Regions from separate parts of the Cupriavidus sp. GW822-FHT06G04 genome, predicted to be linked through region 1. Evidence: riboswitches for the same ligand, from Rfam matches in the RefSeq annotation. Region 1 holds a riboswitch; the other holds the start of a gene.
What was found. Region 1 has a riboswitch for glycine ahead of gcvT (glycine cleavage system aminomethyltransferase GcvT). Riboswitches for the same ligand answer to the same signal wherever they lie in the genome.
Positions count from the first base shown of each region.

Region 2: it holds a riboswitch for glycine, as region 1 does, so the genes downstream of both, AC1RKI_RS21685 (D-amino acid dehydrogenase) here and gcvT (glycine cleavage system aminomethyltransferase GcvT) in region 1, are expected to answer to the same signal.

Region 1 covers NZ_JBXALD010000014.1:40,351-55,487, reverse strand. The annotation lists gene AC1RKI_RS25820 (ATP-binding protein) at 1-582, opposite strand, end outside; gene AC1RKI_RS25815 (response regulator) at 587-1,318, opposite strand; gene AC1RKI_RS25810 (UvrD-helicase domain-containing protein) at 1,681-3,774, opposite strand; gene AC1RKI_RS25805 (YMGG-like glycine zipper-containing protein) at 4,047-4,271, shown strand; glycine riboswitch at 4,357-4,444, shown strand; glycine riboswitch at 4,466-4,585, shown strand; gene gcvT (glycine cleavage system aminomethyltransferase GcvT) at 4,675-5,802, shown strand; gene gcvH (glycine cleavage system protein GcvH) at 5,916-6,296, shown strand; gene gcvP (aminomethyl-transferring glycine dehydrogenase) at 6,371-9,295, shown strand; gene AC1RKI_RS25785 (DUF421 domain-containing protein) at 9,405-9,953, shown strand; gene AC1RKI_RS25780 (L-serine ammonia-lyase) at 9,999-11,375, shown strand; gene AC1RKI_RS25775 (MBL fold metallo-hydrolase) at 11,443-12,189, shown strand; gene AC1RKI_RS25770 (glycine zipper family protein) at 12,342-12,824, shown strand; gene AC1RKI_RS25765 (YbdK family carboxylate-amine ligase) at 13,019-14,134, opposite strand; gene AC1RKI_RS25760 (cation:proton antiporter) at 14,134-15,137, opposite strand, start outside.
Region 2 covers NZ_JBXALD010000010.1:78,985-94,121, forward strand. The annotation lists gene AC1RKI_RS21625 (LysR family transcriptional regulator) at 1-1, opposite strand, end outside; gene AC1RKI_RS21630 (DUF3175 domain-containing protein) at 83-421, opposite strand; gene AC1RKI_RS21635 (polyhydroxyalkanoate granule-associated phasin) at 709-1,170, shown strand; gene AC1RKI_RS21640 (hypothetical protein) at 1,306-1,671, shown strand; gene AC1RKI_RS21645 (ATP-binding protein) at 2,027-4,870, shown strand; gene AC1RKI_RS21650 (ATP-binding protein) at 4,867-6,276, shown strand; gene AC1RKI_RS21655 (ArsR/SmtB family transcription factor) at 6,535-7,224, shown strand; gene AC1RKI_RS21660 (DUF6630 family protein) at 7,261-7,767, shown strand; gene AC1RKI_RS21665 (LysR family transcriptional regulator) at 7,886-8,890, opposite strand; gene AC1RKI_RS21670 (PepSY domain-containing protein) at 9,154-9,438, shown strand; gene AC1RKI_RS21675 (cytochrome b/b6 domain-containing protein) at 9,441-10,001, shown strand; gene AC1RKI_RS21680 (type 1 glutamine amidotransferase domain-containing protein) at 10,164-10,844, shown strand; glycine riboswitch at 10,990-11,089, shown strand; gene AC1RKI_RS21685 (D-amino acid dehydrogenase) at 11,265-12,530, shown strand; tRNA gene AC1RKI_RS21690 (tRNA-Leu) at 12,816-12,902, opposite strand; gene AC1RKI_RS21695 (GGDEF domain-containing protein) at 12,992-14,569, opposite strand; gene AC1RKI_RS21700 (hypothetical protein) at 14,735-15,137, shown strand, end outside.

The sequences.
Region 1 (15,137 bases):
CGCGTGGACGTCCTGCGCCAGGCGATTGGCGCCGCTGGCCAGTTGCTGCACGGGCCGCGCCAGCAGGCGGGCGCCGACCAGCGACGCGATCAGGATCGCCAGCAACTGAAACAGCATGCCAAGGTGCGGCGGCCAGATGCCGCGAATGTGAAAGCCCTGTGGCGGCCCCTGTTGCCCGCGCGGCGGCGCGAACATGCCCGGCGGCGGCGGGCGCACGCCATCGGGACGCGGCGGGCCGTCGCCATTGTTGCCGCTCGGAGGAGGGCCACCGGCCCGCCCCAGCATGCGGTCGAGCAGATTGGGCGGCGGCGCTGCCGGACGCGGCAAACCGGCCGCTTGCGCTTCGGATGCGGCGCGTCGCATGCGTTCGATGTAGCGCTCGGATCCAGGGCGCGGAAATACGTTCTCGATCACGGTCACGCCCAGGATGTGAACGGCGAGCATGATGGCGGCCATGACGAAGAACAGCCGCATGAACATCGAGTTGAAGCGTCTGCGCGGCACGCGCGCGTCGCTGCCGGAAGCGGGCTTGATGGCCGCGACGCCGTCGGCGTCGGCGGACGGCGGAGTGACGGCGGCCATCGGATCAGTGCTCCACGTTGCCGGTGAACACGTACCCTTCGCCGCGCACGGTGCGGATCAGGGCCGAATCGCGCGGATCGTCGCGCAGCTTCTGGCGCAGGCGCGAGACCAGCAAGTCGATGCTGCGGTCGAAGACGTCAAGGTCGCGCCCGCGTGCATTGTTGATCAGCATCTCGCGATCGAGCACGCGATTGGGATGCTCGATAAAGGTCAGCAGCAGGCGGAACTCCGCGTTCGACAGCGGCACCACGGTGTCTTCCGCGTCCACCAACTGGCGCAGCGTGGTGTTCAGGCGCCAATTCGCAAAGCGCGTTTCATGTCCGCCCGTCACCGGCGCCGGACGTCGTGTCTCGCCCCGGCTGCGCCGCAGCACGGTGTGGATGCGCGCCACCAGTTCGCGCATTTCGAACGGCTTGGTCACATAGTCGTCGGCACCGACTTCGAGACCGACCACGCGGTCGGCCAGTTCGGTGCGCGCGGTCAGCATGATCACCGGAAGGTCGCTGCTATCGCGAATCTCGCGGCACAACGTCAGGCCGTTTTCTCCCGGGAGCGACAGGTCCAGGATGAGCAGGTCGTAATCGTGCTGCGTCATGGCGGTGCGCATGGCGGCGCCGCCGTCCGCGCCGTCGGCTTCCATGCCGAACGTGGCGAGATATTCGGCCAGCATGGTGCGGATCTGGGGATCGTCGTCGACAACCAGGAGGCGGATGGGCAGAGCGGGAGACAGATCCATGATGAGAGCGCAGTGCGGGTGTGGCCGCGGGGGCAAACCAGACGAAAAGCCAGGCAGCGCCGGTCGGCGCCGGACACTGTCAGGAGCGCCAATTTACCAGCTTGCTTCTTACAGGCGATGCCGGTTTTGTATCAATCCTGATACGTGCGGTATTCGCCATGCGGGCGGGCGACGCATAAGAAAAAAACGCCCCCGGTGCTGCCGCAGCCGGGAGCGTTCAACAGGGAAGAAGCCGGGCCAGCATGCTCGCCCAGCTACACCGCCACCGAAGGGTAGGCGCGGTGTGGCGCAAGAAACGTCGAGACGTTTCGCGCGACGCCAATCCTATTGAGCTTGATGCCCGGAATCTTGTCGGGCTTGTATCAGGCGCCACCCGTGGCGGGCTTGCCGAGCAGCGCCTTCAGCCCGGCCAGCCGGTCCTTCGGGCTCATCGCCGGCGTCTGGTCCTGCGGCGCGGGGCCGTCTTCGAGCTTCATTTCGGCGATGAAGCGCGACGGCTCGCACGAATAGGTCTCCCGCGCGCGCTTGCGTTTCTTGCACCACGTGATCTGCAGGCTGCGCTGGGCCCGCGTGATGCCGACGTACATCAGGCGGCGCTCTTCCTCGATCTTGTCGTCGCCCATCTCTTCGTCTTCGCGCGCGTGAGGCAGGATGCCCTCCTCCACGCCAACCAGAAATACGTGCGGATATTCGAGGCCCTTGGACGCATGCAGCGTCGACAGCCGCACCGCGTCGGGGTCTTCCTCGCGGCCTTCGAGCATGCTCATCAGCGCCACGGTCTGCGTCAGTTCGAGCAGGTTCTTGCCCTCGTCGGCAAAGCCATCGGCGTTGTCGAAGCCGGTGGCCTCGCCCTCGCCGTCCGGCTCCGGGCGCGTGCCCTTGCGCTTGAGCCAGTCGAGAAATTCCAGCGTGTTGGTCCAGCGCGATTGCGCCTGGCGTTCGTCGAAGGTGTCGTACAGGTACGCCTCGTAGTGGATGCCTTCCATCAGGTCGTCGAGTACCACGGTGGCAGGGTCGCGCGCGGCGCGATCGGCCAGCCGCACCATCGATTCGCAAAACACGCGCAGCGGTTCCAGCTGGCGCGGCTGCAGCTTGGCCTCGATGCCGCCCATCATCGCCGCTTCGAACAGCGACACCTTGGCCTGTCCTGCAAACGTGCCCAAGGCTTCCAGCGTGGTGTTACCCACGCCGCGGCGCGGGGTGGTGATGGCACGGATGAACGCGGGATCGTCGTCGGGATTGGCAATCAGGCGCAGATAGGCGCAGATGTCCTTGATTTCCGCCTTGTCGAAGAAACTCTGGCCGCCCGACAACACATACGGAATCCGCTCGCGGCGCAAAATCTGTTCGAACAGGCGCGCCTGGTGATTGCCGCGATAGAGAATCGCGTAGTCGCGAAACTGCGCGCGGCGTTCGAACTTGTGCGCCGACAGGCGAAACACCACCGATTCCGCCTCGTGCTCCTCGTCGTTCATCGGATGCACGGCGATCGGATCGCCCATGCCGTGCTCGGACCACAGTTTCTTGTCGAACAGTTTCGGATTGTTGGCGATCACCGCGTTGGCCGCTTCCAGGATGCGCACCGTGGAGCGGTAGTTCTGTTCGAGCTTGATGACCTTGAGGTCCGGGAAATCGGTTTGCAGCAGGCGCAGGTTATCGAGCGTGGCGCCACGCCAGCCATAGATGGCCTGGTCATCGTCGCCCACGGCCGTGAAGGCCGCCGCGCGCAGATGCGATCCGCCGGCCAGCAGCTTGAGCAACTGATACTGGCACGCGTTGGTGTCCTGGTATTCGTCGACCAGGAAATAGCGCAGCCGGTTCTGCCATTTCAGACGCACCGCCTCGTCACGCGCGAACAACTCGGCCGGCAGGCGGATCAGGTCGTCGAAATCAACCGCCTGGTAAGCGTGCAGCGTCGCCACGTAGTTGCGATACACCATCGCGGCCTGGTGCTCGTCGGCATCGGCGGCCTGTGCCAGCGCGGTTTCGGGATCGACCATGCCGTTCTTCCACAGCGAAATCGTGCTTTGCACGCGGCGGATCAACTTCTTGTCGGTGGTGCCAAGCTGCTCCTGCACCAGGCCGAAACAGTCGTCCGAATCCATGATGGAAAACTGCGGCTTCAACCCGACATGCTCGGCTTCCATGCGCAAGATTTGCACGCCGAGCGAGTGAAACGTACAAACGGTGAGCTGCTTGAGCGGAATGCGCTTACCTTCCCGCGTGATCTTGCCCTCCATGAGCTTCGCGATACGCTCCTGCATCTCTTTCGCCGCTTTGTTGGTGAACGTGACGGCGGCGATATGGCGCGGCTCGAACCCCTTGTCCTCGATAAGGTGCGCAATTTTCTGCGTGATCACGCGCGTCTTGCCCGAGCCGGCGCCCGCCAGCACAAGGCAGGGGCCATCCAGATAGCGCACAGCTTCGGATTGCGCGGCGTTCAGTCCGTGGGTCATGGGGCGGGAAATCGAAACAGGCGGGATGACGAAAGATGCACGCGCGAAAGACCGCGCGGCGGAGGCGAGGATGTTAACACGCGGCTACGGTGTCGGGCGGCGTCCGACAGGAGGCGTTTCAGGCAGGTAACAATCGTAAATCGGGCTCGGTTGGGGCATGGAGATTGCCTCTTACCTGTCACGACCGCGCGGTTTTGCGCGTTGCGCGACCGGCGCGGCGGACACTCAACACATCGCAAACGATGGCATTCGATGAAAAGAAGGAGCCCAACATGAAGACGCTTCGCACCCTTTCGAAAGTCGCCCTGATCGGCGCAACGCTTGTGACCTTTGCCGGCTGTGCGGACATGACGCCCAAGCAGCGCAACACCGCGATCGGTGCGGGCGCAGGTGCGCTGGGCGGCGCGGTCCTGACCGACGGCAGCGCGCTCGGCACGCTCGGCGGCGCGGCCGTGGGCGGCGTGGTGGGTAACGTGGTGACCAAGGACCGCCGCTGATAGCCCTGCGCGGCGCACGGACGGGACCGGCATCTCCGTTGTCAGGGGCCGTTTGACAAAGGTAGGACGGTCCCGTACATTCTCGCGCATCCGGCCGGGAGAGCGCGCAGCGACTGCGCCGCCGAAGGGGAACCACCCGAAAACTCTCAGGCACCATGGACCGACCGGATCGGCATGCAACATGCACACAATGCATGCCGCACTCTGGAGAGCGACATCCGCCACGGCGTCACGCCTGGTGAGCATGTCCACCGAAGGGGCGCACGAAGCCAAGGCTTCGTAATCTCTCAGGTATCGAGGACAGAGGGGTCATCCGCCGCACCGGATCGTTCGCACTTTTGTGCGGCCGAGCGCTGCGGCGGATGACCCTTTTTCGTTTTCGAAACCGCCTCCGAGGATATCCATGACGCTCCAGGCCACGCCCCTCAATGCCATCCACCGCGCACTTGGCGCCCGCATGGTCGACTTCGGCGGCTGGGACATGCCGGTCAACTACGGTTCGCAGATCGAGGAACACAACGCCGTACGCGCCGACGCCGGCATGTTCGACGTCTCGCACATGTGCGTGGTCGACCTGACCGGTGCCAACACCCGCACATTCCTGCGCGGCCTGCTGGCCAACAATGTGGACAAGCTGCAAACGCCGGGCAAGGCGCTGTATTCGTGCATGCTCGACGAAAAAGGCGGCGTGATCGACGACCTGATCGTCTACTTCTTCGCCGAAGACCATTTCCGTCTGGTCGTCAACGCCAGCACCGCCATCGGCGACATCGAGTGGATCCAGTCGCGCAACGTGGCCACCGACGCCCGCGTGACGATCACACCGCGACGCGGTGACGTGGCGCCGGCCAGCGTCGGCAAGCTCGCCATCGTGGCGGTGCAGGGCCCGAATGCGCGCGCCAAGGTCTACCAGGCTTTCCCTTCCACGCAACCTGCCGACGCCCTGAAGCCGTTCAACGCGCTGGTCGTGCAAGACCCCGAAATGGGCGAACTGATGATCGCGCGCACCGGTTACACCGGCGAGGATGGCTTCGAACTGGTGGTGCCCGCGGAGAATGTGGCGGGCATCTGGGAAAAGCTGTCGGCCGCGGGCGTGCGCCCGGCTGGCCTGGGCGCACGCGACACGCTGCGCCTGGAAGCCGGCATGAACCTGTACGGCCAGGACATGGATATCCACACCTCTCCGCTCGACGCCGGGCTGGCGTGGACCGTCGATCTGGCGAGCGAGCGCGATTTCGTAGGCAAATCGGCACTGCTGGCCAGCGGCCAGTGCAAGACCTTCGCCGGGCTGATCCTGCGCGACAAGGGCGGCGTGCTGCGCGCGCACCAGAAAGTGATCACCGCGGCCGGCCCCGGGGAAATCACCAGCGGCACCTTCAGCCCGTCGCTGCAGCAATCGATCGCCTTTGCCAGCCTGCCCAAGGACGTTGCGCCCGGCACCGACGTACAAGTAGAAATCCGCGACCGCAAACTGACCGCGACTGTGGTTAAACTGCCGTTTGTGCGCAATGGCAAGGCACTCGTGAGCTGAGGCATCGGCCCCGCTTCACATCCAACGGTCGCCCTTTCACCCGCGCTGCGCGAGCCCTTTGGCAGCGGCCGGGTGCCGGAAACAAGAATCACACTGCATTGACGGAGAACCTCATGAATTTCCCCGCTGACCTGAAATACACCGAGTCGCACGAATGGGTGCGCGTTGAAGCCGACGGCACGCTGACCATCGGCATTACCGATCACGCGCAGGATGCGCTGGGCGACATCGTCTTCCTGGAACTGCCCGAGGTAGGCAAGTCGGTGGGCGCCGGCGACGCACTGGCCGTGGTCGAGTCCGTCAAGGCGGCCTCCGACATCTATGCCCCGGTGGCCGGCGAAGTCATCGCCACCAACGACGCCGCGTCGGCCTCGCCCGAATCGGTCAATGCCAACGCCTTCGACGCATGGCTGTTCAAGCTCAAGCCGGCCAACGCCGACGACGTGAACGGCCTGATGAACGTCGACGCCTACAAGGCCAGCGTCGGCGCCTGACACCCCGACGGTTTGATGCCCCGCGCGGCGGTCCGGCCGACCACCGGCCGCCGCGCCCCCCCGAGATTCTTGCCATGAACGCCCCGCTTCCCATGAACGCTGCCGCACAAGGTGCACGGCCCACGCTGGCCGAACTGGAGGCGCGCGACGCCTTCGCTTCCCGTCATATCGGCCCGGACGCCGCCGAACAGCAACACATGCTCAAGGTGCTTGGCTACGACAGCCGCGAGGCGCTGATCGACGCCGTGGTGCCCGCCGCCATCCGCCGCCGCGACGGCATGTCGCTCGGCGAATTCACCGCCCCGCTGACCGAGGAAGCCGCGCTGGCCAAGCTGCGCGGCCTGGCCGGCAAGAATCGCGTGCTCAAGAGCTTTATCGGCCAGGGCTACTACAACACGATCACGCCGGGCGTGGTGCTGCGCAACATCTTCGAGAATCCCGCCTGGTACACCGCGTACACGCCGTACCAGCCTGAAATCTCGCAGGGCCGCCTGGAAGCGATGTTGAACTTCCAGCAGATGATCACGGACCTGACCGGCCTCGATATCGCCAACGCCTCGATGCTGGACGAAGGCACCGCGGCCGCGGAAGCCATGACGCTGCTGCAGCGCGTGAACAAGCATGCGTCGAACACGTTCTACGTGGCGGACGACGTGCTGCCGCAGACGCTGGAAGTGATCCGCACACGCGCGCTGCCGCTGGGCATCGAGGTCAAGGTTGGCGCCGCCGTGGACGCCGCACAGGCCAACGCGTTCGGCGTGCTGCTGCAATACCCGGGCGTCAACGGCGACGTGGCCGACTATCGCGCGATTGCCGACGCCGTGCACGCCGCGGGCGGCCTGGTGGTGGCAGCCGCCGACCTGCTGGCGCTCACGCTGATCGCCGCGCCCGGCGAATGGGGTGCGGACGTCGCCGTCGGCAACTCGCAGCGCTTTGGCGTGCCGCTGGGCTTCGGCGGTCCGCATGCGGGTTACATGGCCGTGAAGGACGATTTCAAGCGATCGATGCCGGGCCGTCTGGTGGGCGTGACGATCGACGCGCAAGGCAACAAGGCGTATCGCCTGGCGCTGCAGACGCGCGAGCAGCATATCCGCCGCGAGAAGGCCACGTCGAACATCTGCACGGCGCAGGTTCTTCTGGCCGTGATGGCGTCGATGTACGCGGTCTACCATGGCCCGCAGGGCCTCAAGCGCATTGCGCAGCGCGTGCATCGCCTGACCGCCACGCTGGCGGCCGGCCTGAAGACGCTGGGCCACGCCCCGCTGAACGACACCTACTTCGACACGCTGACGCTGGAGACCGGCTTCAACACCGAGGCGTTCCACGCGGCCGCCACGGCGCGCGGCATCAACCTGCGCCACGCGGGCGCCACGCGCATCGGCATCTCGCTCGATGAAACCGCATCGCGCGACGACGTCATCGCGTTGTGGGAAATCTTCGCGCACGGCAAGCCCACGCCCGACTTCGACAAGACCGAGGCCTCGGTCGCCGATGGCTTCCCGGCCGCGCTGGCGCGCCAGAGCGCATACCTGACGCACCCGGTGTTCAACACGCATCATGCCGAGCACGAGATGCTGCGCTATCTGCGCTCCCTGGCCGACAAGGACCTGGCGCTGGACCGCACGATGATTCCGCTGGGTTCCTGCACGATGAAGCTCAACGCCACCAGCGAGATGATTCCGGTGACGTGGCCCGAGTTCAGCAACATCCATCCGTTCGCGCCGCTGGACCAGACCGTCGGCTATCGCGAAATGATCGACCAGTTGGAAGCCATGCTGTGCGCCGCCACCGGCTATGCCGCGGTGAGCCTGCAGCCGAACGCCGGCTCGCAGGGCGAATACGCCGGCCTGCTGATCATCCATGCGTATCACGCCAGCCGCGGCGAAAGCCATCGCGACATCTGCCTGATTCCGTCGTCGGCCCACGGCACCAATCCGGCGTCGGCGCAGATGGCCGGCATGAAGGTGGTGGTGGTGGCGTGCGACGAGAACGGTAACGTCGATCTCGAAGACCTCGCCCGCAAGGCCGAGCAGCACAGCAAGAACCTCGCCGCGATCATGATCACGTACCCGTCCACGCATGGCGTGTTCGAACAGGGCGTGCAGCAGATCTGCGACATCGTGCACAGGCACGGCGGCCAGGTCTATGTCGACGGCGCAAACATGAACGCGATGGTCGGCGTGGCCGCGCCGGGACAATTCGGCGGCGACGTCTCGCACCTGAACCTGCACAAGACGTTCTGCATTCCGCATGGCGGCGGCGGTCCGGGTGTCGGTCCGGTGGCGGTCGGCGCGCATCTGGCCGATTTCCTGCCGAACCAGGACAGCGTCGGCTATCGTCGCGACGACAACGGCATTGGCGGCGTATCGGCCGCGCCGTTCGGCTCGGCCAGCATCCTGCCGATCTCCTGGATGTACATCGCGATGATGGGTTCGGCTGGTCTGACCGCCGCCACGGAGAACGCGATCCTCGCGGCCAACTACGTCGCGCGGCGCCTGTCGCCGCACTACCCGGTGCTCTACACGGGCCAGCACGGGCTCGTGGCGCATGAGTGCATCCTGGACCTGCGCCCGCTGCAGAAGTCGACCGGCATCAGCAACGAAGACGTGGCCAAGCGCCTGATGGACTACGGATTCCACGCCCCGACCATGAGCTTCCCGGTGCCGGGCACGCTGATGATCGAGCCGACCGAGAGCGAATCGTTGTACGAACTCGACCGCTTCATCGACGCCATGATCGCCATCCGCGGCGAAATCGCGCGGGTGGAAGACGGCAGCTTCGATCGCGACGACAATCCGCTCAAGCACGCGCCGCACACAGCGGCCGTGGTGGTGGCCGACAACTGGGATCGCAAGTACACGCGCGAGGAAGCCGCTTACCCGCTAGCCTCGCTGCGCACGCAGAAGTACTGGCCGCCGGTGGGCCGTGCCGACAACGTCTACGGTGACCGCAATCTGTTCTGCTCCTGCGTGCCGATGAGCGAGTACGCCGACGCCTGAGGCCGCCGCTGCGTCAGGCGACGTCCTATACACGCGGACGTCGCCGACGGGCTATGCTCAAGTTGCGGCCGCCGGCGTGCGGCGCGCCGCTTGAGCGGAGGTCTCTTTCATGTGGAATCTGAGTGCTCCCTGGTGGGAGTTCGTGCTGCGCGGCCTGATTGTCTACGCGTCGATCCTGGTCTTGATGCGGGTGTCCGGCAAGCGGCAGATCGGGCAGTTGACGCCGTTCGATCTGGTTTTGCTGCTGATCATTTCGAACGCCGTGCAGAACGCGATGAACGCCGGCGACAACTCGGTGCTGGCCGGACTGATCCTGGCCGCCACGCTGTTCCTGGCCGACACCGCGCTCGGGTATGTGACCTGGCGTAGCCGGCGCATCGAGTCGATCGTGGCCGGACGGCCGCAGATCGTGATCCATCAGGGGCAGGTGCTTGACGACGTGATGCGTCGCGAGCGGATCAGTGCGCCGGAACTGCACAAGGCGCTGCGCCGCAACGGCTGCACGCGCGTCGACGAAGTGCATTTCGCCATCCTTGAGACCGACGGCACGATCAGCGTCAAGATGAAAGAAGGCTCGCGCAACGCGTCGGACCATCCGGCCCCGGGCGAATTGTGGCGACAGCCAGACAAGTTCGATATCGACAACACGCCGGTCTAGCGCGCTCGAGCGCGCTCGGGCACCGGCATATTCCTGGAGTGCGTCGTGGCAGTCAGCGTCTTCGATCTGTTCAAGGTAGGCATCGGCCCGTCGAGTTCACACACGGTTGGGCCGATGCGCGCGGCGCTGATGTTTGCGCAGGGACTCGACCGCGACGGCCTGCTGGCCGACGTGGCCAGCGTGCGCGTGGAGTTGTACGGGTCGCTGGGTGCCACCGGCAAGGGCCACGGCACCGACAAGGGCGTAATCCTGGGCCTGATGGGCGAAACGCCAGACACCGTCGATCCGGACACCATCGACGAAAAACTGGCCGCCATGCGGTCCGCCAAGCTGCTGACTCTGCTGGGCAAGCATACGGTGCCTTTTGCCGAACGCGAGCACATCGTGTTCTACCGGCGCGAGGCGATGGCCGAACATCCCAACGGCATGAAATTCCACGCCTGCAATGCCGATGGCACGGCCTTGCGCGAAGCGCGTTACCTGTCGGTCGGCGGCGGATTCGTCGTCACCGCCGGCGCGCCGAACACGCAGTTGCAGGCCGCCGAAAATCAGTTGCCGCATCCGTTCCGCAGCGGCCGCGCGATGCTCGACATGGCGCACGCCAGCGGCAAATCGATCGCGCAACTGATGATGGAGAACGAACTGACCTGGCGCTCCGAGCAGGAGGTGGTGGACGGTCTGCTACATATCTGGGACGTGATGCAGCAATGCGTGGCGCGCGGCTGTCGGACCGACGGCGAATTGCCCGGTCCGTTCAAGGTGAAGCGCCGCGCGCCGGAGCTGCATCGCAACCTGACCCTGCGCGCCGAGCGCACGCTGTCCGACCCGCTGTCGGTGATGGACTGGGTCAACCTCTACGCGATGGCCGTCAACGAGGAAAACGCGGCCGGCGGTCGCGTGGTGACCGCACCCACCAACGGCGCGGCCGGCATCATCCCCGCAGTGCTGCATTACTACGACCGCTTCGTGCCCGGCGCGAACCGGCAGGGCGTGGTGGATTTCCTGCTCACGGCCGGCGCGATCGGGCTGCTCTACAAGCTGAACGCGTCGATTTCCGGTGCGGAAGTGGGATGCCAGGGCGAAGTCGGCGTGGCCTGCTCGATGGCAGCCGGCGCGCTGGCCGCGGTGCTCGGCGGATCGCCCGAACAGGTCGAAAACGCGGCGGAAATCGGCATGGAACACAATCTCGGACTGACCTGCGACCCGGTGGGCGGGCTGGTGCAGATTCCGTGCATCGAACGCAACGCGATGGCTTCGGTCAAGGCGGTGAACGCGGCGCGCATGGCGCTGCGCGGCGACGGCACGCACTACGTCTCGCTGGATTCCGTGATCAAGACGATGCGCGAAACCGGCGCCGACATGAAGACCAAGTACAAGGAAACCGCGCGCGGCGGACTGGCCGTCAACATCGTCGAATGCTGACGCGGTTGCCGTCGCACGCCGGCGACGTATGATGGAAGCACTTCGGTTTGCCAATAAAAATACTGCCATGCAGACCTTCCATCAGCTTTTCGACGAAACGTCGTCCACCTTCACCTATCTGCTGATCGAAGCAGACACGCGCGGCGCGATCCTGATCGATCCGGTCGACTGCCAGTGCGCGCGCGACCTCGATGTTCTGAACCAGACGGGCGCACGGCTTGCGTGGGTGGTGGAAACGCATGCGCACGCCGATCACATCACGTCTGCCGGCCACCTTGCCCAACTGACCGGCGCGCGCACCGCGGCGCCCTCGGGCTGCGACATCAAGCCCGCGCTAAAGCAGTTGATAGACGGCGACACGCTCGCCTTCGGCAACCAGGTGCTGCGCGCGATCCATACACCGGGCCATACCGCGGGCAGCATGAGCTACCTGTGGGAGGAAGCGACGCCGGACGGCGTGGTGCGCCGCATCTTCACCGGCGATGCGCTGCTGATCGACGGCTGCGGACGGACCGATTTCCAGTCGGGCGATGCCGGCACGCTGTTCGACAGCCTGACGCAGAAGCTGTTTCGCCTCCCCGATGACACGCGCGTCTATCCCGCGCATGACTACAAGGGCCGCACCGAATCGACCATCGGCCGCGAGCGCGCTACCAACAGCCGCGTGGCCGGGCGCACGCGCGACGAATTCGTCGCGATGATGCGCAATCTCAATTTGCCGCGCCCGAAGCTGATTGATATCGCGGTGCCGGCCAACCAGCAGCTCGGGCTCGTTCCCGGCCGCGACGGCGCCACCGTGCCACACGGCGCCTGAAGCGGCGTCCCGACGCTGCGTCGCGTCGGCCGACGCAGCGCAAGCGGCATTTCTGTAAGACCGCCCACGAACTTATTCAATTGACTTCGTTTTCTCCGCTGCAATACTGTTCTGCGCAAAAACGCCGGCCCTCGCCCGGCAGGAGAACGAAGATGACAATCCGTAAGCACTGGTATCTGGCACTGACAAGCGCTGTCATGGCAGCCGCCACGGCGCACGCGCAAACCATGCCGGCAAAGCCAGTCGCCTATCCCGCAAAAGGCCAGTCGGCCCAGCAGCAGGCCAGCGACGACGGCGCCTGCTACAGCTGGTCGAAACAGCAGACGGGCATCGACCCGGCCATGCTTGCGCAGGCCCCGCCGCCGGCCCAGGCCCATGGCGGCCAACGGGTGCGTGGTGCAGCGGGGGGTGCCGCGATGGGGGCGGTCGCCGGTGCCATCGGCGGCGATGCGGGCAAGGGCGCGGCCATTGGCGCCGCGACAGGCACCGTGGCAGGCGGCATGGCGCATCGGCAGGAACGCCGGCAAGCGGCGGCCGTCAACACGCAGGCCGAGGCCGGCAAGGATCAGGCGATGGGAACCTATTGGCAGGCGTGGAAAGCCTGCATGTCGGGCAAGGGATATTCGGTGCAGTGACGCGCCCCGGGCGGGCGACAGCGCGCTGCACGACTGCTGGCGCGCCCTTCTGCGCCGATGCACCGATGCCGCCTATTTCACTGAGACACCTATCTCACTGAGACGCCGATGTCATTGATGTCTGCCGATGCCACCGGGGCTCCGATGTCACCGATGTCACCGATGTCGTGGGTCCTGAGCGCGTCAGTGTCGTTTCAAGCTTCCCACTGTTCGCAGGTGCGTCGCACGGTATCGCGCAGGCTGTGCGCTTCCCCGTTGACCGTACGCACCCAGTGCGCATCATTGTCACGGCTGGCAGCCTGGGCGCGGATGTTGGCCAGCGCCTGGAGCGAGCCAAGCGCTTCGGCGTGCGGCTCCAACGCATCGCAGATCGACAGGATGTGGTCGGCAATCGGCATGCGCGTCAGCTCGTTCGGATGCACATATTCCCCTTCCAGACCGAAGCGGCATGCCTGAAAGCGGTTGAACGTGTACACCAGGTAGTCGTCTTCCTGCGGCATGAATGGACGCGACAGCAGCAGGTAGCGCGCCAACGCCTGAATATAGGCGGCGATGTCGCACGCGCGCTGGACCGTCAGCGGCGTGTCCATGACGCGGACTTCGATCGTGCCGAACTCGGGCTTGGGACGGATATCCCAGTAGAAGTCCTTCATGCTTTCGATCACGCCGGTGGCGTGCATCTTGTCGAAATAGGCCTTGAAGGCATCCCATGTCAGCACATGCGGCGCGCGACCGCTCATCGGAAACGCCGCCACCGAGTTCAGTCGCGCTGACGCAAATCCGGTATCGACGCCCTGCACATACGGGGACGACGCCGCCAGCGCAATGAAATGCGGAACATAGCGGCCGATCGCGTGCAGCAGGAACAGCGACTCGTCCGCACTGGGGCAGCCGATGTGCACGTGCTGGCCAAATACCGTGAACTGCTTGGCGAGGTAGCCGTACAGTTCCGAGATGTACTGATAGCGCGGCGAGTCGGAAATGGTGCGATCCGACCAGACCTGGAACGGGTGCGTGCCGCCGCCGCAGATACCGAGATTGAGCCCACGCGACGCATTGAGCATCAGGTCCCGCATCACGGTCAGCTCTTCCAGCGCTTGCGCGTAATCGCGACAAATGCCGGTGCTGATCTCGATCATCGACGGACTGATTTCAGGCTTGATGTCGCCGGCGTGCTGCGCGCCCTTGAGTGCACGCAGCAGATCGGGCGCAAACGGCGCGAGATCGTAATCGTGCCGGTTGACGAGCTGCAGCTCCAGCTCCACGCCGAATGTCAGCGCTTCGGAATGCTTGAACGGTTCGAGCGACATCAGCGCCCTCCTCCATTTTCCCGCGCCTCACCCGCATAGCGCAGCGCCCACGCCGCGATGATCGGGCCCAGCAGTTGCTCGATCGCGAGCGCGCACAGGATGATCGACGCAAGCGGCGCGCCCGTGCCTGGATACAGGCGAGCCACGTCGCTCATCAAAAGATAAGCCAGCCCCGACATCGGCGCCAGCGCCAGACCGAGCGCCGCGCACTGGCGCAGGCTCAGTCCCGAAAACGATCCCAGCGATACCACGCCCACCAGCTTCGCCACATGGCGGAACACCACCAGCGCAACCGCCAGCGTACCGCCCACGACCCAGTCATGTGCGGTCAGCGGCAGACCCAGCGACACCACCATCACGATGATCAGCAAGCTGCCTGCGCTGCCGAAATGCGTGGGCCACACGTGCGGCTGGCGATCCTGGTGTTTGAACACAACACCGGCCAGCATCAGCGTGAGCGGCATCGACAGCTTTAACAGCCGCGTGAGCGCAAGCGTGAACAGCACGAGCCCAACCAACACCAGGAAGCTGTAGTGATCGTCGGCAGACATGCGCGCATACAGCGCGTGGCCGAACTTGCCCACCACCCATGCCAGCAGGCACGACCCCACCAGCAGGTAAAGCGGATGCAACAGCGCAGCGCCGAGATTGCCGTACTCGGAATGCAGCCAGCCAGTGGCCACCTGCACGATCGCCGCGGCGTAGATGCTGTTCAGCGCCGCCATGGCCATCAACCGTTCGGTGACCTGCCCTTCGGCGCGTAATTCGTTCTTCAGTTGCAGCACGATGGTCGGCGAGGTGCTGACCGCGATGCCGCCCGCCAGGATCGCCACGCCGGGCGAAGCGCCGAGCCACTGTAGCACCGTGGCTACCAGACCCCAGGTCAGCAGGCTCTCGGCGGCGCTGGTGAACAGCAGCCAGCGGTTTGCGCGCAGCCACGACAGCGACACGCGATGGCCCAGCTCGAACAGCGCCAACGCCAGCGCCATGTCGATCAGGATGC
Region 2 (15,137 bases), on a different contig from region 1:
TTTCCCGATCCCGTCACGAAGAGCCGCTATTGTGCCTGCCACGCCTGCGCGGCGGCAAAGGAGTGACGGCCACAGGGCTGGCCTAGGCCCGCCCGAATGCCTCGCGCAGTTTTTGCTTGGCTTTCTGCAACGTGGCGCGCCGCGTCTTCGGCAGGTTGCGCCCGGCGCGGTTGATGTAGAAATTGAGCATCGACATTGCCGATTGGTACGGCGTGCCTTTGCGGCGACGGCTGCGCATCGCCGATTGCTTCAGCGACTCGGCGATGGCCGCGGGCGAATCGGCCTTGAAGATGTCGGCTTTGAGGTCCATCGCATCGCTGGTTTCGGTCACGTGCTGTGACCAGCGACGCGCATGACGGCGCGCGCCGCCGCTGCGGGGGCGGTGGCGAACGGTCTTTTTTGAAGTCGAGGAAGCGGCCATTTGCGTTGTCTCCTGTGCGAGGTCCTGCACCATGTCCTGCACCGGGCGGCGCATGGCCGCACCAGTTAAAGGCATGCGCAGCGACATCCGTGCCAGCGATGCATCGCCAATCGCGAAAGGCCCGCGCGCGGCGCGGGTTGACCCATGGACCGCGATGGCCGAGCATGGGTCGTCGTGTCTTCGGGAGGCGGCGATGCGGGCGTAAGCGCCCGCGCATCGCTTGCCGGTGGCTCATCCCGCGCTTGCCGCAGTTTTTTCTCACAGGTTTTTCAACCGGAGGTTCACGCATGCCAAGCCAATCCACGCCACTCTGGCCCACCTGGCCAATGCCCGCGTTCACGCTGCAGGCCTTTGTGCCGTTTGACAACTCGTTGCTGGAAAACTGGCAAAAAATGATGGGCCTGAACACCGATTTCACTACGTCGATGATGCAGGAAGCGCAATTCGACTGGGCGTCGTGCTTCATGCCGCAGGAGCCTGAGGAGCTTTACGCGCGGCAGTGGACCAGCCAGATACCGATGCTGTCGATTCCGCTGCACTACGCCACGGCAATGCTCGAACTGGGCGCCGCCACGCAGCGTATGTGGATGGACGCCTGGGGCCATCTGCTCGGCGTGCCGGCGCTGCTGCCGGCCATGCCCGTGATGCCCGATATCGCGGCGGTTGCCACCGCCAGCGGCGATGTGATCGATGTGCCGGCGGTGCAAGTTCGCGAAACGCCACGCGCGCGTAAATCCCGGCCACATTGAACCGCAAGGCATGGTGCCAGGGACTATGCTTGCAGAGGCAGCAAACCGGCTTGCATCATGCCGCCCGCCCGATGGCTTCAATGGGCGCACTCGGGCGGGGCCATTGATATCGCGCCCAATCTGGCGAGGCTCCCCATGAGCAAGACACTTCTTTCCAGCCTGATCGTCGCCGCGGCAGCGGTTGCGATGGCGCCGCTGGCACACGCGCAAACCAAGCAGTTCGATCCGTATAGCCAGGGCGCCAGAGCGGGCAAGGCCGATCCATACACCGACGGCGCGAAGAACAGCAAACCCGATCCGTACACCGATGGCGCCAAGACTGGCAAGTTCGACGCCTATACCGATGGCGCCAATCAGTCGACGCGAACCGACCTGGCGCCCACCGCCAAGACGGACCCGTACACCGACGGTGCGAAGACCGGCAAGTACGATCCGTACACGGACGGCGCGCGCTCGGACAAGTACAACCCCTACACGGACGGCGCCCGGACCGACAAGTAACCAACCCAAAGTCCAACCAGAACCAACCGGAAACCCACCAGAAAAACAGCGCGCCATGGCGCGCTTGCCTTGCGCGCGAGCCTCGCGCAGAGTTTCCCTCCCGGCCCCGTCATTACCAGACGGAGCCGGGAGCCCCCGCTGTTCCGTCACCCTGCTTACTATCCCGCTGCCGGCGACAATCGCCAGCCAATCCTCCAGGGAATCACCAAGGAATCACGAATCGCTGCAATAATCGACACCCTTGCGGCGACGCAACATAGTGGTCCTCCTCCGAACAGCCGATTTGCCCGGGACGGACCGACCTTGCAGAATACGGCTTGTGACTTGCCCGCCAAGCCGCCAGCCGATCCCATCGATGACCCAGGCCGCCCCCGCTTTCGTCGACCCTCCGTTGCGCTTTGGACCCTTCACGCTGCATGCGGCTCATGGCCTGCTGCTGGAAGACGGCCGTCCGCTCCGGATCGGCGTGCGCGCGCGCAATCTGTTGCTGGCACTGGTGGCGCGCGCCGGCGAAGTCGTCAGCAAGCAGGAACTGATCAGCCTGGCATGGCCCGATGGCGATGCCGAGGAAGCGACGCTGCGCGTGCATCTGAGCGCGCTGCGCAAGCTGCTTGGCGATGGCCAGGGCGGCACGCGGTTTATCGCCAGCGTGGCGGGACGCGGCTACTGCTTTGTCGCGCCGGTCACACGGCAGCCGCCGGCCGCGACATCCGCGCACGCCACGCCACACGCCGCCACATCGCACAATCTTCCCGCCCGTGTCACCCGCATGATCGGCCGCGACGACCTCGTTGCCGCGCTGGCCCAGAGCCTGCCCGAATGGCGGCTGCTGACGCTGTGCGGCGCGGGCGGCATGGGCAAGACCACCATCGCGCTGGCGCTGGCCGAACGCGTGCTGCCGCGCTATGCCGACGGCGTGCGCTTTGTCGACCTGGGCCGCGTGGCCGATCCGGCGCTGGTCAACGGCGCACTCGCCGCCACGCTGGGCATGACTTCCGACGCCACATCGTCCGCCGCGCTGGTGCAGGCGTTAGCGAACCGGCGGATGCTGATCGTGCTGGACAGCTGCGAGCATCTGATCGATGCCGTGGCGGTGCTGGTGCTGACCCTGCTGCGCGCCACACCCGGCGTGCACGTGTTGGTCACCAGCCGGGAACCGCTGCGCTGCGACGGCGAATGGGTGCAGCGCGTGCCGCCGCTGGCGCTGCCCGGGCCCCGGCAACAGATCAGCGCCGCCGAAGCGATGCGATATGCGGCGGTACAGCTGTTCGTCGAGCGCGCGATCCATAGCGCCGATACGTTCCAGTTGCAGGACGACGACGCGCGCGGCGTGGTGGATCTGTGCGCAAGCCTGGACGGCATGCCGCTGGCCATCGAACTGGTTGCCGCGCAGGCGCATGCATTCGGCATCGACACGCTGCGCGACCTGCTCGCCAACCGGTTTCAGATCGAAGCCTGGAACAGCGAACTGGTGCCGCCGCGACATCGCACGTTGCGCGCGCTGCTGGACTGGAGCTACGACACGCTCGAAGAACGCGAGCGCACGCTGCTGAAGCGGCTATCGGTGTTTGCCGGCGATTTCACGCTGGCCGACGCGCGCGCAGTGGTGACCGGCGCGCAGATTGATCGCGGCGACGTGGTGGCAGGCATTGCCGCACTGGTGGCGAAATCGCTGGTCTCGGTCGACGCCAGCGAGCAGACCGTACGTTACCGGCTGCCCGGCACCACGCGCGCCTACGCGCGGCAACGGCTGACGCAGAGTGGCGCGCGGCGCGCCCTGCTGGCCAGCCACGCACGCTACTGGCGCACCACGCTGCACGCCGCATGGATCGACGAACCTGCGCTCGGCCAGGCGGGGTGGACCAACCGTTTTGGCGGCGCGATCGACGACGTGCGCGCCGCCATCGGATGGGCCCTGTCGGCCGATGGCGATGCCGATCTGGGCGCCACGCTGATCCTGGCCGCGCTGCCGCTGGGCTATTACCTGTCGCGGCTCGACGAATTCTGCGGCTATGCGGCGCGTGCGCTGGCGATGGCCGACGACGGCGCGGTCACGCTCGACGCCACGCTGGTGGCGCGCCTGCGCGTGGCATTAGGCACGCTGATCTATCACACGCGCGGGCTCGAAGCCGGTGCCGAGGACGCCTACGAACGCGCGCTGGCGGCCACCGCTGCGCTGCCGCAAACCGGCCCGCATATCCAGGCGTTGACCGGCATCGCCATGCTTGCGCTGGCGCGCGGCGACTACGCAGGCGGACGCCGGCACGGCGCAGCGATGCGCGCGCTGGCCGCGCGCGACGCCGATCCGCTCGCGCAGGTCTGGGCCGATCACACGCTGGCATTGGCGCATCACTATCTCGGCGATCACCGCACCGCGCGCGAACTGGCCTCGCGCGTGTCGCATGACCCAAGCCCGCTGGTGCACCCCGTCGACAATCTCACCGCGCTGGTGGATCGGCGCGTCTGCATGCGTCTGGTGCTCGCGCGCACGCTATGGCTGGAAGGCAGCGCCGACAGCGCCGCCGAGATGGCCGACCAGTGCGTCGCCCTGGCGCTCGACGACATGCCGCTTTCGCTGGCCCAGGCGCTGGCATTTGCCGCGTGCCCGATCGCGCTGTGGCGCGGCGACGAAGCTGCGCTGCACGGCTACGCCGCGCGCCTGCGCGAACATTCGGCGCGCCATGCGCTGGTGGCATGGCACGGCTGGACCGATCTGCTCGACGCCGCGCTGCGCCTGCGCGACCAGGACGGCGCCGTGGCCGCGTCGCCGCTCGCGCGTCAGCATCTGCTCGCCCGCATCGCGCATACCGGCGGCAAGCAGGCCGACCTTTACGCCACGTTCGGTGCGCCGTTCCTGACGCCGCTGGCCATATCGCGCGCGCAGGCCGGCGTATCGGGCTGGTGCATGGCAGAAGTGCGGCGCGTGGCCGCGGAGCATGCGCCGGACCGTCATACTGACGCCGGACGCATCGCCGCGGCGCAAGCATTCCAGGACATCCTCGCGCTCGCACGCCGGCAGGGCGCGCGGGCGTGGGCGCTGCGCACCGCACTGAGCCTGGCGCGCGTGTGGCGTGAACAAGGCCATGCAGCCAGGGCCGGCGACCTGTTGCACGACACTTGCGCGCACTTCAGCGAAGGGCACGACACGGCCGACTATCGCGCCGCGCAGGCGCTGGCCCAGGCGTGCGCGCAGCCATGAACCCAACACCCGACATGGCGAGCGTCGAAGCCGAAACCGATACCACGAATGCCACCAATGCCACCGTTGCCACCGAGTGCGCGCTGGCGTGGCGTAGCGGATCGTTGACGATGTGGCCGGCGCAGCGTCAGCTGACGCTGCATGGCCAGCCGCTTGCCTTGGGCAGCCGCGCGTTCGACATCCTCGCCGCTCTGCTGCGGCAAGCCGGCGACGTAGTGTCGCGCGACACACTGACTGCCGCCGCGTGGCCTGGCCTCGTTGTCGAGGAAAGCAGTCTGCGGGTGCAGGTCGCCCAGTTGCGGCGCGCGCTGGGCAGCCACGGCACCGCGATCGAAAACGTGCCGGGGCGCGGCTATCGCTACAACGGCGCGGTCGACACGATACCGATAACAAATGCGCCCGCGCACGGCGCGTGGCCCGGCGGCCTTCCGCACCGGCTGGCGGCGATGGTCGGACGCGATGCGGATGCGGTGCGTCTGCAGATCCAGCTCGACACCGCGCGCCTGGTCACGGTGGTCGGCATGGGCGGCATCGGCAAGACCACGCTGGCGCTGGAAGCGGTGGATCGTTGGCCGCGCGACGCGGACGGCGTGTGCTTCATCGACGTCAGCATGCTGTCCGACGCCGCGCATCTGCCGCGTGCACTGGCCAGCACGATGGGCGTGGCACCCAGCGACGAGATCGGCATGCTGGCCCGGTCGGTGGCCGGCAAGCGTACGCTGATCGTATTCGATAGCTGCGAAGCCGCGCCGGCGGCCGTTGCGCACTGCATCGCGCAACTACTATCGGTGGCGGGGCCGTCGGTGCTTGCCACCAGCCGCGAGCCGCTGCGCCTGCCCGAAGAACGCGTCGTGCCGCTGCTGCCATTGGCGGTGCCGCCGGAGAGCGACACGCCGATCACGGCCCATGCGGCGATGCAGTTCGCCGCGGTCCAGTTGTTCGTCTCGCGCGCCCAGGCCAGCGCCGCGGAATTCGTGCTCAACGACCGCGACGCACCGACCGTGGCCGCGCTGTGCCGCAGGCTGGAAGGCGTGCCACTGGCCATCGAGCTTGCCGCAGCCAGCGTCGACGCATTCGGCGTGCTCGGCCTGCTCGATCATGTGGACGCACGCTATGCGCTGCTCGACGTACAACGGCGCTGCACCCACCCCCGCCAGCGCTCGCTCAGGGCGTCGATGAACTGGAGCGTAGGCCGTCTGCCCGGCGACGAGCGTCGCGCGCTGCAGCGCCTGTGCGCGGCCAACGGCCCTTTCAACCTGTCGCAGGCCGCCGCACTGACCGGCATCGACACGCCCGCCGTCCACGCACTGCTCCAGTCCCTGGCCGCCCGCTCGCTACTGGTGCCGCTGCCCGATGCCCACTTCAGACTGTGCGCGATCACTCGCGCGTTCATGTCGCAGCAGTAGAAGGCTGGGGCGATTCGCGCGATTCGGCATCGCGGGATCAAGCGCGCAAATCAACGGCGATGGAACGCCCGATGTAAAGCCGGCATCGCCGTCCCGCTTCGATTTCCAACCTAAAAAAGGTTCGACGAGGAATTCCGGTGAAGGCTGCACTGGAAAATTCGTCTGACCGCCCCGCTCCAAGGACTTAATTTCCTTGGCTCCCACCAATCAACCGCTCCCGCCCTATACTGCATCCGTCTCTTCACACCGCGATGAACAATGGAATACGCACCAGGCATCAGCCAGTTGGCTGGATTGCTGGCCGATCCGGGGCGCGCCGCCATGTTGTGGGCGCTGATGGACGGCAGCGCGCGGCCGGCCGGGGAGTTGGCGATGATTGCGGGGTTGTCCGCGTCGTCCACAAGCGGGCATTTGGCGCGGTTGTCCGAAGGCGGGCTGCTCGCCGTGGAAACGCGCGGACGCAATCGCTATTACCGGCTGGCCGCGCCTGAGATCGGTGCCGCCATCGAGGCGCTGGCCACGGCTTCGCTGGCCAGTCAGCCGCCGCGCATGCGTGCCGTGCCGGTCTCCAGAACCGCACCGCCCGCGCTGCGGCAGGCGCGCACCTGCTACGACCATATGGCCGGGGAACTCGCGGTGGGTCTTTTCGAACGAATGTCGCAGGCGGGCTGGCTGGCCGTGCACGGCAGCCAGGTCGACCTGACCGGCGATGGCGCGCAGGCGATGACGCACCTGGGCATCGACCTCGACGCCACGCGCCGCAAGCGCCGGCAATTCGCCTGCACCTGTCCGGACTGGAGCGAGCGCAAGCCGCATCTTGGCGGGGCGCTCGGCGCGGCGTTGCTGCAAGCGCTGCTGCAGCGCGGCTGGATCGAAGCCACCACGCGCTCGCGCGCGCTGCGCGTCACCCCGCACGGGCAGCGCGAAATCGGCAAAATGGCCGCTTGAGCCAAGTTTCGACATCAAAGGAGAAAGGAGCAGCACATGTCGATCGAACTGGAAGACGACGCACAGGACGCCGTGAGCCGGCTGTTTGCGCTGATCAATCTTGGCGATTCGCAGCAGAGCGCGCGTCATCTGGCGCTGCTGGAAGAGGCGCTCGAAGACGCCGAGGAAGACGAGGCCGACGCGGAAGCGCTGCTTTACCAGATCAAGGAAATCATCGACTGGGAAGCAGGTTTCTACGTCGACTGGAAAGACGTGGAATCGTTTATCGGCTGCCTGAACCAGCTCTGCGAACGCATCGATCTGGAAATCGACTGGGGCACCGACGATCCCGAAGACGAGGATTTTCTGGAAGGCACCAGCGTGCCCGAACTGATGGAGCTGGCCACGGACCAGTTGCGCGTGGCGGGCTACACGCTATGGAACTGGGATACCGGCGGCGATGCCTACGCGGGCTGGATTACGCGCAGCGAGGATGACGACGAAATGCTGGAAATCGCCGAAACACTCGCCTTCGATCTGCGCAGCGGCGATCAGCCGTACTGAGCCTGGCGCAGACGCACGGCGCAATCGGCTTCGACAAGTTTGCGCCAATGTGCGCTGCCGATGGCGCGCGGCTCCGGCGATCCGTCGGTGGGCGCGCGCGATTCGCGGCGAGCCGCCGCTATTCCAGCGACAGCACCGTGGGCGTGCCGTCGTCGCCCGCCGGTTGCTCGACGATCGATGCCTGGGCGGCTTCCGGCAGCGGCGTGGCGCGCGGTGCGGGGCGGCGCGTTTCCGGCACGCCGAGCGTTTCTTCCAGCGCGTTCAGGAATGCCCGCACGCTGGCCGGCATCAGTTTGCGGGCGGGCATCAGCACGTAAACCTTCAGCGGCGACGAACTGTAGCCCGGCAGTACGCGCACCAGTTGCCCTTGCACCAGTTGTTCATGCACGAAACGCGGCGACAGGCGCGTGATGCCAAGCCCATCCACCGCAGCCTTGAGCCGCACTTCCGCGTTGTGCGTGCAAATGCGCGGTTGCACATCCATCGAAAACGTTTCCACGTGGTCGCGCAGGAATTCCCAATGCGTGTCGTCCAGATTGCCGACCGTCGGCCAGCCAACCAGATCCTGCGGCGAGCGAGGCAGACCGCGCTCGCGGATAAGTGACGGCGCGGCGTAGAAGGCGCGCTCGATCAGCACCACGCGCTTGCTGGCGAAAGAGCTGTCGTGCAGGCCCGTGTCGGTCATCACGAAGGCGAGGTCATAACCGTGGCGAATCAGGTCGGGCTGATCCCAACTGACGTCGAGCTGTACGCGTAGCGATGGATGCTGCTTGAGCAGACGATTCAGCGTGGGTGACAAATGCTGCGAGCCCACTTCATACGGCGTGGCGATGCGGATGGTGCCACTGACCTCGTCGCTGACCGATGCCGCTTCCGCGCTGATTTCCCGCAGCGCGCCAAACAGTGGCGAAACGCGATCGTAGAGTTGCTGGCCGCGCTGCGTCACGCGCACGCGGCGCGTGGTGCGCTCGAACAGGCGCACGCCCAATTGCCCCTCCAGGCGTGCCACCGCGGCGCTTGCCGACGACTTTGGAACTTCCGCCAGTTCGGCCCCCTGCGTGAAGCCCCCACCTTCCACCACGCGGCAGAAGATTTCCCAGTCTTTCCAGTCAATCGATTTCATGCGACACCTTCATACGATATTTTTCTCAGTCAGACACCGGGAAAACCCTGATCGGTGCGCGCGATTGTCCCACAACGCGAACAATGATGAAGCCCATGTCCACAGCATGGCTATTTCAGCAGCATGACAGCGAGATGACGTTTGCCGATTTTTGTCTCGTATGCACCACTCATGCATATCGGGAAAGCCATGATTGAGAATCGGTCTCATTTGCCTCTAGCATCCACACGTCGCCCGATCAGGGGCTTTTTGCTGGAGTTGGCATGAACAAGACCACCGCATTTGCCGCATTGGCCATCGTGGCCGCAGGCGGAACGTTTTCCACTGCTGCACTGGCCGGCGCCAACTGCGAAAAACATCCCAAGTCGGAATGGATCTCGGAGGCCGACGCCAAGGCAAAAATCGAAGCCCAGGGCTACAACATCAAGAAGTTCAAGATCGACGGCAATTGCTACGAGATCTACGGCACCACCAAGGACGGCAAGAAAGCCGAGATCTACTTCGATACCAAGACGCTCGACATCGTCAAATCCGAAATCGGGAAGTAGGCATGGGCGTTCCGGCTGCAGACGCGCGCGGCTGGGTCCGTGTCTGGGATCCGGTGGTGCGCATTACGCACTGGGGCGTGGCCGCCATCGTGTGCTATGACCTGATCGACGATTCGGGCGGGCCGTGGCACCGCTATGTCGGCTATGTTGCAGCCGGGCTCGTGCTGGCGCGCATCGCGTGGGGTTTCGTGGGTAGCGAGCACGCGCGCTTTGGCGCGTGGCTGCCGCGTCCCGCTGGCGTGCTCGCCTATGGCCGCGCATTGATGCAAGGCCGTGCGCCGCGCTTTGTCAGCCACACGCCGCTGGGCGCCGTGACGATGCTGGCGATGTGGGCGCTGATCCTGGCCCTGGCGGTCACCGGCTGGATGTCGCGCCTGGACCCGTTCTGGGGTGAAGACTGGCCCATCGACATCCATCGCTGGCTGTCCAACGCGCTGCTCGGGCTGGTTCTGCTGCACATCGCGGCCGCTATCGCCATGAGCATCAAGGGCCGCGAAAATCTCGTCGCCGCCATGCTGACGGGCCGCAAGCGGCGCGGCAGCGAACTTCCGCCGCAGCGCTGAGCCATCAAAGCGACGCACCAGACGACTCACGAAACGATCGCCGAACGATCCTGTCCGCATCGCCATGATCCGGGGCGCGCAACGGGCGTACCATGTGCCGACCGCCGATGCCCCGCCCTGTGCGGCACCGGCTTGTGCCCCCTACGCAATCGGAGAATGGCAATGAAAATCCTGATGGTGCTGACCTCTCACGACCAGCTCGGCAATACCGGCAAGAAGACGGGATTCTGGCTGGAAGAGTTTGCCGCGCCCTACTACGTGTTCAAGGATGCGGGCGTCCAGATAACGCTGGCATCGCCCAAGGGCGGCCAGCCGCCGATCGATCCGAAGAGCGACGATCCGGGCGCGCAGACCGATGCGACGCGTCGCTTCCAGGCCGACGCCGAAGCGCGCCGCGAACTGGCGTCGACAAGGACGCTCGACCAGGTCGATGTTGGCGATTTCGACGCCGTGTTTTATCCGGGCGGCCACGGCCCACTGTGGGATCTCGCCGAAGACAAGCGGTCGATCGCGTTGATCGAGGCATTCGACCGCGCCGGCAAGCCGGTCGGGGCGGTATGCCATGCGCCCGGCGTGCTGCGTCACGTGAAAGGCGCCGATGGGCAGCCGCTGGTCAAGGGCCGCAACGTCACCGGCTTCACCAATTCCGAAGAAGAGGCCGTGCAATTGACCAACGTGGTGCCGTTTCTGGTGGAAGACATGCTCAAGCAGCATGGCGCGAATTTCTCGCGGACCGACGATTGGGGCAGCTACGCGATCACCGATGGGAAACTGGTCACGGGCCAGAATCCCGCATCGTCGGAAGCGGCCGCGCATGCATTGTTGAAACTGCTGGGCAAGTAAGCACGCCGGGTGCCGGCGCGGATGCCGCGTGATCGCGGCGCGGTTCGGGTGTGAGCGCGGCGTTGGCGCAACAGCCAGCGCACCGCCAAACACACGATCGCATAGCCGAATCGCCAAAAGCTGTGGCATAGTTGCCGCCATTGAATGCGCGATATCGGGAGAGCCCGTGCCAGCCGCCTGGCAGGTACGGCGCCGAAGGAGCAACCGCCCCGGAAACTCTCAGGCAAACGGACCGGTATCGCTATTGCACTCTGAAGAACTGCCGGCGCGCACGTCCGCCGGCGGTACCGAAGGAGCAAGCGGTGCGCGGCTACCCGCCGGGCATGGCGAAATCTCTCAGGTCAAGGACAGAGGGGGCGTCCACGACAGCGCATGGTGCGCCGTGGACTGCCATCCCATGACGTCCTGAAAGACCTTTCCATGAAAACCATTGCAGTAATTGGCGGCGGAATTACCGGCGTCACGACCGCTTACGCGCTGGCCCGGCGCGGTTTCTCCGTCACGCTGTTCGAACGCCACCGCTATGCGGCGATGGAGACGTCGTTTGCCAATGGCGGCCAGTTGTCGGCGTCGAATGCGGAAGTCTGGACGCACTGGTCGACGCTCGTTAAAGGCATCAAATGGATGCTGCGCAACGATGCCCCGCTGCTGGTGAATCCGCGCCCGTCATGGCACAAGCTGAGCTGGTTCGGCGAGTTCATCGCATCGATCCCGCACTATCGTGCCAACACAATCGAAACCGCGCGTCTGGCCATCGCCGCGCGTCAGCATCTGTTCGACTGGGCGCAGGCCGAAGGCATCGACTTCGACCTGAAGCGACGCGGCATCCTGCATATTTACCGCAACAAGGCCGGGTTCGATCATGCCGGCCGCGTATCGGCGCTGCTGGCCGAAGGCGGACTGGAACGCCGGGCGGTCACGCCCGACGAAATGCGCGCGATCGAGCCAACACTGGCGGGGCGCTATTACGGCGGCTACTACACCGAGAGCGACGCCACCGGCGACATCCACAAGTTCACCACCGGCCTGGCCGCGGCCATCGACCGGCATGGCGTAGAGACGCTGTACAACCAGGACGTGCGCAGCGTATCCACCACGGGTCGCCGCGCGACAGTGATAACGGCGCAGGACGGCCTGCCGGCCTCGCGTGAATTCGACGGCGTGGTGGTGTGCGCGGGCGTGGGCAGCCGCGCCTTTGCCCGGCAGTTGGGCGATCGCGTGAACATCTATCCGGTCAAGGGCTATTCGATCACGGTGAACCTGACCGACGCGCAAAGCCAGGCGGGTGCGCCGACCGTAAGCCTGCTGGACGACGAAACCAAGCTTGTGACGAGCCGGCTCGGCGCGGACCGCTTCCGCGTGGCTGGCACCGCCGAGTTCAACGGCGTCAATCGCGACATCCGCGCAGACCGGATTCGTCCGCTGATCGACTGGGTGCATCAGTGTTTCCCCGGCGTCAGCACGCGCAGCGTGGTGCCATGGGCGGGCCTGCGACCGATGATGCCGAACATGATGCCGCGCGTGGGCCGCGGGCATGCCGCCAATGTGTTCTACAACACCGGGCACGGGCATCTGGGCTGGACATTGTCGGCGGTCACCGCCGAAATGGTCGGCGATGTGGTGCGGCAGTCGGTTGCGCCGGAGGCGCGCGTAACGATGGGGAACCTGGCGGTGGGACGGCGTTAGGCCCACCCGTGCGCGACCCCGGGATTGCGCCAGCAGGCGCAATCCTTTCGAGTCCCCGCGGCAAGTCCGCAGGGACTTCCCTTTCTGGGCCGGAAATGAAAAAGCCCTGCTCGTTGAGCAGGGCTTTCGAATTGGTGCCCAGAAGAGGACTCGGTCACCCATGCGCGACCCCGGGATTGCGCCAGCAGGCGCAATCCTTTCGAGTCCTCGCGGGAAGTCCGCAGGGACTTCCCTTTCTGGGCCAAGAAATGAAAAAGCCCTGCTCGTTGAGCAGGGCTTTCGAATTGGTGCCCAGAAGAGGACTCGAACCTCCACAGTGTTGCCACCGCTAGGACCTGAACCTAGTGCGTCTACCAATTCCGCCATCTGGGCTTCGTCTCGCAGCATGGCTGCTGCGATGCGAGCGCCGAATTCTACAGAAGCCTTTGGAATTTGCAAGCGCTTTGTTGCGGCGATTCGCGTTAGTTGCTTTGCAAGCCCAGATAGACACTGCCGTCGATCACGTAGCGATTGCGGCCGGCGCGTTTGGCGCGGTACATCGCGCTGTCAGCGCGGTGCAGCAGCGGCTCCAGGCGCGGGGCTTCCGGCACGTCGCATACCGCGCCCACGCTGATCGTGACCAGCGGCTGCACCGGCGTGCCGTTGTGCGGAATGCCCAGGTCGCGTACGGCGGCCACCATGTTGCGCGCCACGCGGCGCGTCTCGTCAAGATCGGAATCCGGCAGTATCACGGCGAATTCCTCGCCGCCCAGCCGCGCGCAGAACTGCTCGCCGCGCAGCACGCCCGTCAGTGCCTCGGCCACCTTGCGCAGGCATTCGTCGCCAACCGGATGACCATAGAGATCGTTGTATTGCTTGAAGAGATCGACATCGAGGATCAGCAGGCCCACTTCCTTGCCAAGTTCGTGAGCGCGCGCCACCACGTCGAGCGAGGCGCGCTGGAAGAAGCGGCGGTTCGGAATATTCGTCAGCGCGTCGATGTCGAGATCGGCCTGCACGCGCGACAGTTGCTCCTCGGTTTCGCCAAGCTGGGTGGCCAGCGCGCGCTCGCGCGATTGATAGCGGCGGATGTCGCGCATGAACACCAGCATGCCGATTTCCTTGCCGTCCATCCGGCACACCGGCTCGGCGGTGAGTTCAAGGCCGGCGCGTTCCACGATATGGGGATTGGCATCGCCGGCCGCGGTCAGCACTTCGTCCCACTCGGGCGGACAAAGCTGGCCGCGCCGGATCTCGGGCAGCAGGCGCACCGCGGCGGGATTGAATTCGACGATGCGCCCGCCCGCGCCCAGAATCACGCAGCCCTCGCGGATCGTGTCGAACACGCGCAGCCGCGCATAGTGGCCGATGTCATCCAGATGCGTGCGCAGCGCGCACAGCCAGACCAGCACCGCCATCAGCGAAAACGTGGCCGGCGTGAGATCGCCCCCGAGCGGGCCCGTCCAGCGATACAGGTAGGCGATATGCGCCATCAGCGGCAGCATCAGTCCGGCCACCAGCACATTGCGTCCGCGCCGGGACAGCGCCGCATTGGGAACATCGGCGGTGAGCAAAAAATACAAGCTCAGCGCCAGCAGCGCGTAAACCCAGCCCGCGGCGACCGTATAGCCGATGCCATGCCGGAACACCGCCCCGGGCGACACGCCGCGCGGCATCAGCTCGATCGACGTCCAGATCAGGTGATGGTGTTCGTTTGTAAATACCAGCAGCAGCGTCAGTACTGCTGCCAGCACGGGCACGCACAGCAACGACCACGGCACCACGTAGCGCGGCCGGCTGACGTGGACCATCGCCACCAGCCAGCCGATCGGCACGGCGACGATGCCCAGGTACTGGAACTTTGCCCAGAAAATGCGTCCGGCCAGCGTGGTCTCGCTGATTTCCAGCAGTCGGCCGCCGCTCCAGATCGCCACGCCCGCGGACAGCACCAGAAATGCGCGCACCGTGGGATCGTCCCGCCGTGGCCATGCGGCGACGGCCATGCCCACACTGCAAACGACGGCAATGGTCAGGCAAAGGACGAGAGGATACGATGGCATGGAAATTGACCGGAGCGAATGACAGCCCCGGGGCACTGCGGAGCGGCTCATTATAGGCTGGCGCCGTCGCGCCCAGAACGCGTGCACGCCGCCACGCGCGGTACAAGCGCCGATTCACTGCCGCTGTGTCGCCATCGTCCAACAACCATCTTTCCGGAAACCTGCGTGCCTTTCATTCTGCTTGGCCTGGCGCTGATCGGCGCCTTCATCTACGGCCTGGTCCGGCTCTATCAGCGCGTGGCCGGCGCGTTTGGCGTGCTGGCCGGCACCGTTGCGGTGCTGGCGATTCTGGCGGTGCTGAGCGCGCTGTTCCTGGCGTGGCTGCGGCGTTATCGCGCAATCCATGGCCGACGCCTCCACGGCGAGCGCGTGGTGATGGTGTCGGGCGAATGGGGTAGCCTGCGGCTCGATGCCGAGCGCAAGAACGGCGTACTGCAGATGGATGGCCAGCGCGAAGTGCTGATCTTTGCCGACATCGCCGACGCTCAGCCGCAAGCGCGCCAGGGGCGCTGGCATGTGATGCTCTCCTTGCGGCACCATCGGCAGGCCGAATTCGCGATCCCGATGC